DNA from 2 places in the Microbacterium sp. ZW T6_19 genome. Region 1 is predicted to be linked to the other one. Evidence: riboswitches for the same ligand, from Rfam matches in the RefSeq annotation. Region 1 holds a riboswitch; the other holds the start of a gene.

Evidence for each region. Region 1 has a riboswitch for thiamine pyrophosphate ahead of thiO (glycine oxidase ThiO). Riboswitches for the same ligand answer to the same signal wherever they lie in the genome.
Region 2: it holds a riboswitch for thiamine pyrophosphate, as region 1 does, so the genes downstream of both, ACI3KT_RS17855 (ECF transporter S component) here and thiO (glycine oxidase ThiO) in region 1, are expected to answer to the same signal.

What each region holds. Positions count from the first base shown of each region.
Region 1 covers NZ_JBJDRH010000011.1:38,466-43,280, forward strand. Annotated here, with positions in the region: gene ACI3KT_RS15555 (family 43 glycosylhydrolase) at 1-1,204, shown strand, start outside; gene thiE (thiamine phosphate synthase) at 1,212-1,895, opposite strand; TPP riboswitch at 1,907-2,006, shown strand; gene thiO (glycine oxidase ThiO) at 1,999-3,186, shown strand; gene thiS (sulfur carrier protein ThiS) at 3,183-3,434, shown strand; gene ACI3KT_RS15575 (thiazole synthase) at 3,463-4,278, shown strand; gene ACI3KT_RS15580 (ThiF family adenylyltransferase) at 4,275-4,815, shown strand, end outside.
Region 2 covers NZ_JBJDRH010000016.1:52,965-57,779, reverse strand. Annotated here, with positions in the region: gene ACI3KT_RS17860 (ABC transporter ATP-binding protein) at 1-1,447, opposite strand, end outside; gene ACI3KT_RS17855 (ECF transporter S component) at 1,444-2,082, opposite strand; TPP riboswitch at 2,073-2,184, opposite strand; gene ACI3KT_RS17850 (D-alanyl-D-alanine carboxypeptidase) at 2,240-3,706, shown strand; gene ACI3KT_RS17845 (ABC transporter ATP-binding protein) at 3,795-4,815, opposite strand, start outside.

The DNA of each region.
Region 1 (4,815 bases):
CGAGCCGGTGTGGCTGGGCGCCGACGGCATCGACCCCTCGCTCTTCTTCGACGACGACGGGAGGGCGTGGGTGCAGGGGACGAGGCTCGCCCGAAGTCCGCAGTGGCACGATCAGACCGAGATCTGGCTGCGCGAGTTCGATCCCGAGGCCAGGGCGCTCACCGGTCCCGAGCATGTGATCTGGCGGGGCGCGCTGATCGGGGCCGTCTGGGCCGAGGGGCCGCACCTGTACAAGGTCGACGGGCGTTATCACCTCGTCGCGGCGGAGGGCGGCACGGAGATGCATCATGCGGTCTCGGTGGCGCGGGCGGATGCCGTGACCGGACCTTACGTCGGGAACCCGGCGAATCCGGTGCTCAGCCACCGCCAGCTCGGTCGCACGGCGGACGTCGTCGCGGTCGGCCACGCTGATCTCGTGCAGGCTGCTGACGACAGCTGGTGGGCCGTGCTTCTCGGCATGCGGCCGTATGGCGGGCTCCATGCGAATCTCGGGCGCGAGACGTTCCTGGTTCCGGTCGAGTGGGAAGACGGCTGGCCGGTCTTCGCGCCGGGAGAGGGGCGCGTACCGGACCAGGTCGAGGTGCCTTTCGCGGGCGAGGGGCGTCAGGAGCGCTCTGCGACGATCGCCCCGGACGACGGACGCTGGACCTCGGTGCGCGCGCTGCCGGGTGAGGTCGCCGATGCGGTGGACGGCGAGTGGCTGCTGCCGATCCGTCCGGAGGGGCCGACGGACCCGCAGCCGTTCGCGTTCCTCGGCGTCAGGCAGCAGCATCCGGATCTCGACTTCACGCTGAGGCTGTCCGGACGGCTGGCCCCCGGCGAGGAGACCGGCTTGCTGATCCGGCAATCCGAGCGCGATCACATGCGCCTGGCTGTACTCGGCGGGGGAGAAGCGGATGCTGCACGGATCACGGCGACCCTAGTGCGTGCAGGCGAGTCGGCCGAGCAGGGGACGATCACGCTGACGGGTCCTCTGGCCGAGGGCGTCGAGCTGACGTGCCGGGCACGAGGACAGGACTACGAACTGCTCGCAGGCGTCGAAGGATCACAGCCGTTGCGCGTCGCGACGGTCGACGGCACGAGCCTCGACTCCTTCTCGTCCGGAGGATTCCTCGGCCTGTGGCTCGGCGCGTACGCCACGAGCGTCGCAGCGGAGACCGACAGCGTCGTCCGTGTCGCGCGCGTCGAGTACCACCCGCGCTGAGCGGGCGTCAGCGCAGCCGCGCGCGCAGCGATGCGGCCGCCCCGGCGGGATCGAGTGCCTCGGTCACCGCCCGCACGACGACGATGCGTGGCGAACCGGCCTCGACGACCTCGTCGAGGCGAGGACCTTCGTCGATGCCGCCGATAGCGAACCAGGGCCTGCTCGTCCCGGATGCGGCGACCGCGCGCAGGGGACCCGTGCCGATCGCCGCGCGTCCGGGCTTCGTCGGCGTCTCCCACACCGGGCCGACGCAGAAGTAGTCGAGGGCGGTGTCGGCGTCCGCCTCCGCGGCCTGTGCGATCGAATGCGTCGACCGCCCGATGATCACGTCGTCGCCGAGCAGCCGCCGTGCCTGCGCGGTGGTCAGATCGCCCTGACCGATGTGGAACACGTCGGCGCCGACGAGAGCGGCGACGTCGGCGCGGTCGTTCACCGAGAACAGCTTTCCGTGTCTGCGCGCGACGGCGGCGAGGATCTCGAGCGCCTCGATCTCGGCGCGGGCTTCGAGGTCCTTGTCACGCAGCTGGATGATGTCGACCCCGCCCGCGTAGGCCGCATCGAGGAACTCCTCGAGGTCGCCGGTCGCCGTGCGAGCGGTCGTGCAGACGTACAGCCGTGCTGCGTTGAGCAGGGCGAGGCGCTCCTCGCGGGTCGGGCGGGGTGCGTCGACGAGGGGGAGAAGCGCGGTCATAGCCCTAGAGTAGAGGGGTCCGCGGGAGCCCACAGGGGCTGAGAGGGCCACGTGCCGACCGCTGAACCTGAAACGGATAATGCCGTCGTAGGAAAGGGCACGCATGCGCATCGCTGTGATCGGCGCCGGGATCATCGGTCTGGCGACCGCCGAGGAACTGGTCGTGCGGGGCCACGAGGTGACGGTCTTCGACCCTGAACCTGCCCGCGGCGCGAGCCTCGCCGCCGCCGGGATGCTCGCTCATGCCGCCGAGATGGCATGGGGGCAGGACGAGCTGACTCCGCTCATGCAGGCATCGGCCGAGAAGTACCCGTCGTTCGTCGAGCGTCTGTCGGTGACGAGCGGGCGATCGCTCGGGCACCGCACGGACGGGACGCTCTCGGTCGGCGTGGATGGCGCGGACCGTGAAGCGCTCGGCGCCGCGGCCGAGCTTCAGCGCACGCGGGGGCACCGGGCTGAACGGCTGACGGGCACGGCCGCTCGCGACCTCGAGCCGGCGCTCGGCCCCGCCGTCACCTCTGCCGTGTTCACTCCGGACGACCATCAGATCGATCCGCGGCGGCTCGCAGCGGCGCTCCTCGACCTGCTCGGCGACCGCGTCCGCAGAGAGGCCGTAACCGCGGTGACCTGGACGCTCGAGGGAGTCAGCGGTCTGCTGTCGGCATCCGGCGAGCATCACCGCGCGGACGTCGTCATCGTGGCCGCCGGCCTCGGGGCGGCCCTGATCGGCGGCATCCCCGCGCTCCCGCTCCGGCCCGTGTGGGGCGACGTCCTCCGCCTGCGCGTCCCGCCGGCGCTGCGTCCGCTGATCACGCGCACCGTCCGTGCGCAGGTGCGGGGGCGTGCTGTGTACCTCGTCCCGCGGGACGACGGCACGATCGTGCTCGGAGCCTCCGTGCGGGAGGGCGGCGTCGAGGGAGTGCACGCCGGGTCCGTGCTCGCCCTGCTTCGCGAGGCCGACACGGTCGTCCCCGGCGTGAGCGAGTGCGAGATCGTCGAGATGCTCGCACGTCCTCGCCCGGGGAGCCCCGATGCCGTGCCGCTTCTCGGCGTCGTCGAGGAAGGCGTGCTCGTCGCCACGGGGTTCGACCGGCACGGAGTGCTGCTCGCTCCTCTGGCGGCGGCGGTCGCGTCGGATCTGGCCGAGGGGCGCCCGATCGACGAGAACGTCCGGTCCGCCATGGACCCGTGGCGCTTCACGGCCGCCACGGCGGGCGGACCGCGAGAGGCCGCCGCCTGGACACCTCCCGCTGTCGTCGACCTCGTCGGCGCCCGACCGAAAGGCTCATGATGACGAGTCTGCAGACCGTTCGCCTGAACGGCGCCGACCGCGAGGTGGCCGCGGGCTCCACACTGCGCGATCTCGTCTCGGACCTCACCGGACACGTGCTGCGAGACGACGGCTCTCGCGTCGACGGCGGCCGACTGGGTATCGCCGCAGCTCTCGGCGGTGCCGTGGTCCCGCGCAGCCGGTGGGCCGTCTGCACGGTCGCCGACGGCGACGAGGTCGAGATCGTCACGGCCGTCCAGGGCGGCTGAGCCGCCCGCACACGAATCGGAGCACATTATGAGCCTCACCGCACAGGCCGCCGTCGTCGACCCGTTCATCATCGCGGGGGAGCAGTTCTCCTCGCGACTGATCATGGGAACCGGCGGTGCCACGAGCCTCTCGCTGCTGGAGAACGCGCTGATCGAGTCGGCGACGGAGATCACCACGGTCGCCATCCGCCGCTTCGCCCCGGAGGCGCGGGACTCGGTGTTCGCGATGCTCGATCGGCTCGGCATCCGTGCCCTGCCGAACACCGCCGGCTGCTACACGGCCCGAGACGCGGTTCTCACCGCGCAGCTGGCGCGGGAGGCCCTCGAGACCGACTGGGTCAAGCTCGAGGTGATCGCGGACGAGGAGACGCTGCTGCCCGATCCGGTCGAGCTCTTCCGGGCCTCCGAAGAGCTGGTGGCCTCCGGCTTCCGCGTGTTCGCCTACACGAACGACGATCCCGCCCTCGCCCGGCGCCTGGAGGACGTGGGCGTGACCGCCGTCATGCCGGCCGGTTCGCCGATCGGCAGCGGTCTCGGCATCCTCAATCCGCACAACATCGAGACGATCGTCTCCCGCGCTGCGGTGCCGGTGATCCTCGACGCAGGCGTGGGCACCGCCTCGGACGCCGCCTTGGCGATGGAGCTCGGAGTGGACGCCGTGCTGCTCGCGAGCGCCGTCACCCGGGCGCAGGACCCGGCGAGAATGGCCCGAGCGATGCGTGCCGCGGTCGACGCCGGCCGTCTCGCTCGTGCGGCGGGACGCATCCCGCGGCGTCCGCTGGCACTCGCCTCGTCGGCGGCCGACGGACTGATCTCCGCGCGGCCGTCCGAGGCCGACCTGTGAGCCTGCCCGCGCTCGTCGACCCCGGCCCGCCTCTGGCACCGCACCGGGCGGCACGGTTCGCGCGCCACCTCACACTCCCCGGTGTGGGGGATCACGGTCAGCGGCGCCTCGCAGCGGCTCGGGTGCTCGTGATCGGCGCCGGCGGCCTGGGCGCTCCCGCCATCCAATACCTCGCGGCGGCGGGCGTGGGCCGGCTCACCGTGATCGACGACGACCGTGTCGAGCTCTCGAACCTGCAGCGACAGGTGCTGCACACCGAAGGCGATCTCGGTCGCCCGAAGGCGCAATCGGCACGCTCGGCAGTCGCGCTGCGCGACCCAGAAGTCGTCGTCACGGCCATGGCCGCGCGGCTGGATCCGAGCAACGCCCTCGCGCTCTTCCGAGAGCACGATCTCGTGCTCGACGGCAGCGACAACTTCGCCACTCGCTATCTCAGCAACGACGCCGCCGAGCTCACCGGCACGCCGGTCGTGTGGGGCAGCATCCATCAGTTCGCCGGTCAGGTCAGCGTGTTCTGGCCTGGTCACGGACCGATGC
Region 2 (4,815 bases), on a different contig from region 1:
CGAACCGACGGGCGTGCAGGGCCTGCAGCACTGCCTCGTCGTGACTGATCGCGACGATCGCGGCTCCGTCGTCGCGGAGCGCCGCGATGATCGCGACGAGTTCGGCCCAGGTCGTCGCATCCTGCCCGAACGTCGGCTCGTCGAGCACGATCATCTGCGGCCGCGTCGCCAGGGCCGCAGCGACCGTGAGCCGACGCTTCTCGCCTCCTGAGAGCGTGTACGGGTTGGCCTCGGCGAGCGCCGAGAGCCGCAGCCTGTCGAGGAGTTCGTCGGTGCGGCGCGCGATCTCGGCCTCGTCGAGGCGCAGCGCTCGAGGACCGACGGCGAGCTCCTCACGCACCGTCTTCGCGAGAAGCTGGTGCTCCGGCGTCTGCAGCACCGTCGCGATGCGGGTGAGCAGCGACGTCGACGACCACCGGAACGGGTCAGCTCCTTCACCCGAAGACAGCGCCGCTGTGGCCGTGACCCGACCGCTCTCGGCGGGGATGAGCCCCGCGACCGTCAGGCCGAGCGTCGATTTTCCCGCGCCGTTCGGACCGGTGATCCCGATGACCTCGCCCGCATGCACGTCGAGGTCAAGGGGTCCCGCCACGGCCACTCCTCGGCTGCGCGCCACGGTGAGGCCACGGGCTTCGATCAGCCGTTCACCGGGGGCGAGGGCGGGCGGCGGCGGCACGGCGGGCGGATGCTCGGGAACCCAGACACCGGACGCCGCCAGTTCCGCTCCGCGCGCGCCCAGCACCTCGTCGGGCGGACCGTCCGCGAGCACGACCGTGCCTTCCCGCTCGGCCCCCAGCACGATCACCCGCTCGACGAGCGGCAGCCAGACGTCGATGCGGTGCTCGATCACCACGAGCGTGGCGCCGGTGACATCGAGCGCGGCCGCGACGGCGTTCCGCACGTCCTGAACACCTACGGGGTCGAGGTTGGCGGTCGGCTCGTCGAGCAGGATCGCGCCCGGCCTCATCGCCAGCACACCGGCGAGCGCGAGGCGCTGCTTCTGTCCTCCCGACAGCGCGGCCGTGGATCTGTCGAGGGGAACGGCGAGCCGAACGGCATCCAGCGCCGACCGCACCCGGTGCCAGATCTCGGGGCGGGGCACGCCCAGGTTCTCGCAGCCGAAGGCCACGTCATCCCCGACACGGGCGAGCATGGTCTGCGTGTCGGGGTCCTGCAGGACCATCCCGACTCTGCCGCGAGCCTGCGCGGCAGGCAGGCCGTCGACGAGAAGCGAGCCGTGCGTCTCCCCCTCGTCGGCTCCGCCCAGCACGCCGCCGAATCCCTGCAGCAGGGTCGACTTGCCCGAGCCGGAGGCGCCGAGCAGCAGCACGCGCTCCCCCGGCGATATGGCGAGGTCGATCTCTCGCACCGCCCAGCGCAGCCGCGTGGCGTACCGCCAGCCCCAGCCGCGCGCCTCGAGAGCGGCGGGGTTCGCCGCGCCGGTCACACCCGTGCGGCGACCTCGCGACCGGCGGCGAAACGGCTCAGCGCACCGGTCGCGGCGAGGCCGCGGGCGATCAGCCACGCGCCGATGCCGGCGATGACGGCACCCGAGACGGTGCTCGAGGCGATGTAGATGACGGTGAACGCGGTGTCGGCTCCGGCGTACCAGAGGATCACGTCGTTGATGCCGCAGGCGACGCCGGCGGCGGCGCCGGCGAGGATCGCGACGGGCAGCTTCCACACCCCGTAGAGGAACAGCAGGAAGATGAGTTCGGCGCCCAGACCCTGCACGAGGCCCGAGACGATCGTGAGCGGACCCCACACGTTGCCGACGAGCGCGGAGATGACCGCGGCGACCAGTTCGGTGTACAGCGCGGCCCCCGGCTTGCGGATGATCAGCCCGCCGAGCACTCCGGCGATCAGCCAGGGCCCGTTGACGAGCGCCTGGACACCGGGGAGCAGCGGTTCGAGCAGCGTACTGGGGCCCTGGTAGCCGACGTTCCACAGCACGAAGATCAGGGCGCAGGCGACGGCGATGACGCTGGCCACGACGATGTCGACGACGCGCCAGCGCCACAGCTGGGCGTTGCGAAGACCGGACGCCGTGCCGGTCGTGGAAGCGGACGTGGAAGTACTCATCTGAACTCCTCCCTGCGCCGGCATTATCCGGATCAGGTTCGACGGTCGAAGCGCGATTCGCTCCCTCTCAGCCCGGCTCGCCGGACTCCCGTGGTTGTTCTGTCGATATTACCCGTCGTACCGGTGTTCTGTGAGCGGAGTTCGGTACCGTAGGCAGGTGACCGCTCCTGACTCCGCCGAGGCCACTGCACCTGTGGGCGATGACGTGACGACGGATGCTGCGGCAGAAGCCTTCGACGACCTCGATGCACTGGTCTCGGCTTCCGTCGCTCCCGACGCTCGCTGGGCCGAGGGCGACGACCACGCCACCGCCCTGACCTGGATCGATCCTGCCCAGGTGGCCGACGCCTCACCCGCTGCCGACGGTGACGATGCGGCCTCGCTCTTCACCGGCGCACATCTCCGGTCGGCCGTCGTCCGGCCAGGGGTGCTCGTGCCCGTCGGCGTTCTGCTCGCGCTCGTCGGCGCCTACACGGGCACGACGCTGCTGTGGCCGCTGCACGAGATCGCCCCCACGGTGCAGGCCGTGGAATTCTCGACGACACCGGCTCAGGCCGCCGCGATCACGTGGCCCGCGCAGGGAAGCGCCGCCGTCGGGATCGCAGGTGTCGGCACACTGGCGTCTTCGACCGATCCTGCGGCGATCGCGAGCATCTCCAAAGTGGTCTCGGCCATGATGGTGCTCGATCGGATGCCGTTGGCTCCCGGAGAGCAGGGTCCCTCGTTCTCGTTCACCAGGGCCGACAGCCAGTCGTACCTCGCATACAAGCGCAGCGACCAGTCGGCTCTCGACGTGCCCGTCGGCGGCTCGCTCACCGAGTACCAGATGCTGCAGGGCGTACTGCTCGGCTCGGCCAACAACTACATCGACCGGCTCGCGAAGGAGATCTGGGGATCGGATGCCGCGTTCGCCGACGCGGCGGCGACCTGGCTGAGCGAGCGCGGAATCAGCGGCATCACGATCAAATCTCCGTCGGGGTTCGACGAGCGCAACGTGGCGACGCCCGAAGCCCTGATCGCGGTGGCGCAGAAGGCCATGCAGAATCCGGTGTTCGCCGAGATCGTCGGCACGACGTCGGTCGACCTGCCCGGAGCCGGAACCGTGCGCAACACGAACGGGATGATGGCCGATTCCGGGGTCGTCGGGGTCAAGACCGGCACCCTCCATGAGAGCTGGAATCTGCTAACGGCGAAGGATGTCACAGTGGGCGATACGACCCTGCGACTGTATGCGTCGGTGCTCACGCAGGAGGACGACGACATGCGCCTCGCGTCGACGCGCTCGCTGTTCTCGCAGGTCGAGAACGAGCTGCAGACTCAGGCGCCGACGGTGCCCGAGGGCACTGTCGTCGGCTCCGTGGAGACCCTCTGGGGTGCCGAGGTCGACATCGTGACGGACGCGGATGCCGACGTGGTGCTGTGGAACGGCGGAATCGCGACGACGACCGTGGAGTTCGACCTCGACGAGAAGCGCAAGGCCGGCGCAGAGGTCGGCACGCTCACGACGACCGGCCCGGTGAACACGGCGACGACGGAACTGGAGCTCGCGGGAACCGTGCAGGATCCGAGCCCGTGGTGGCGGCTCACGCATCCGCTGGAGCTGTTCGGTCTGACCGACAAATAGCCGCCCGCGCAGAGCCACCCGCCTGCGGTCCCCGCCGTACGCAGATGCCCCGTCCCGGATTCCGGGGCGGGGCATCTGCGTACACGAGTCAGGCCTTGGGAGCCTCACCCCGGTTCTCGACCACGGCTTCCGCCGCGGCGATCTCGGCGGCCGGGCTCTCAGCTCCGACCACAGCGCCGACGCGCGCGGCATCCGCTTCAGCCTCGGCGTCTCCCGTGACGACGACCGGCGTCGTGCCCGTGAGAGCCTCTTCGGCGTCGATGTCGGCGGCCGCCTGCTCGAACTGCGACTGGTACAGGCGCCAGTACGCGCCCTGCGCCGTGATGAGCTCGTCGTGCGTGCCCTTCTCGACGATGTCGCCGTGCTCCATCACGAGGATGAGGTCGGCATCGCGGATCGTCGACAGGCGGTGAGCGATCACGAAGGAGGTGCGTCCTTCGCGCAGCGCCGCCATGGCGTGCTGCAGCAGCAGCTCGGTGCGGGTGTCGACGGCCGACGTGGCCTCATCGAGGATGAGGATCGACGGCTTGGCGACGAACGCACGGGCGATCGTGATCAGCTGCCGCTCACCGGCCGAGACGTTCGAGGCGTCCTCGTCGAGCACGGTGTCGTAGCCCTCGGGGAGGGCGTGCACGAAGCGGTCCACGTACGTCGCCTTGGCGGCGGCGAGCACCTCGTCGTCGGTCGCGGTCGAGCGTCCGTAGCGGATGTTCTCGCGGATGCTCCCGGCGAACAGCCACGGGTCCTGCAGCACCATGCCGGTGCGCGAACGCAGGTCGTCGCGCGTCATCTCGGAGATGTCCTGCCCGTCGAGCAGGATGCGCCCGCCGCTGAGCTCGTAGAACCGCATGATCAAGTTGACCAGCGTGGTCTTGCCGGCGCCGGTCGGGCCGACGATCGCCACAGTCTGACCAGGCTCGACCTGGAAGGAGAGATCGGTGATGAGCGGGCGGTCCTCCGAATAGGAGAACGCGACGTGCTCGAACTCGATGACTCCCTTGCCGTCGACGACTGTGGGGGCGTCTTCGGCATCCGGGTCCTGCTCGTCCTCGTCGAGCAGCTGGAAGACGCGCTCGGCCGATGCGGTGCCCGACTGCACGACCGCAGCC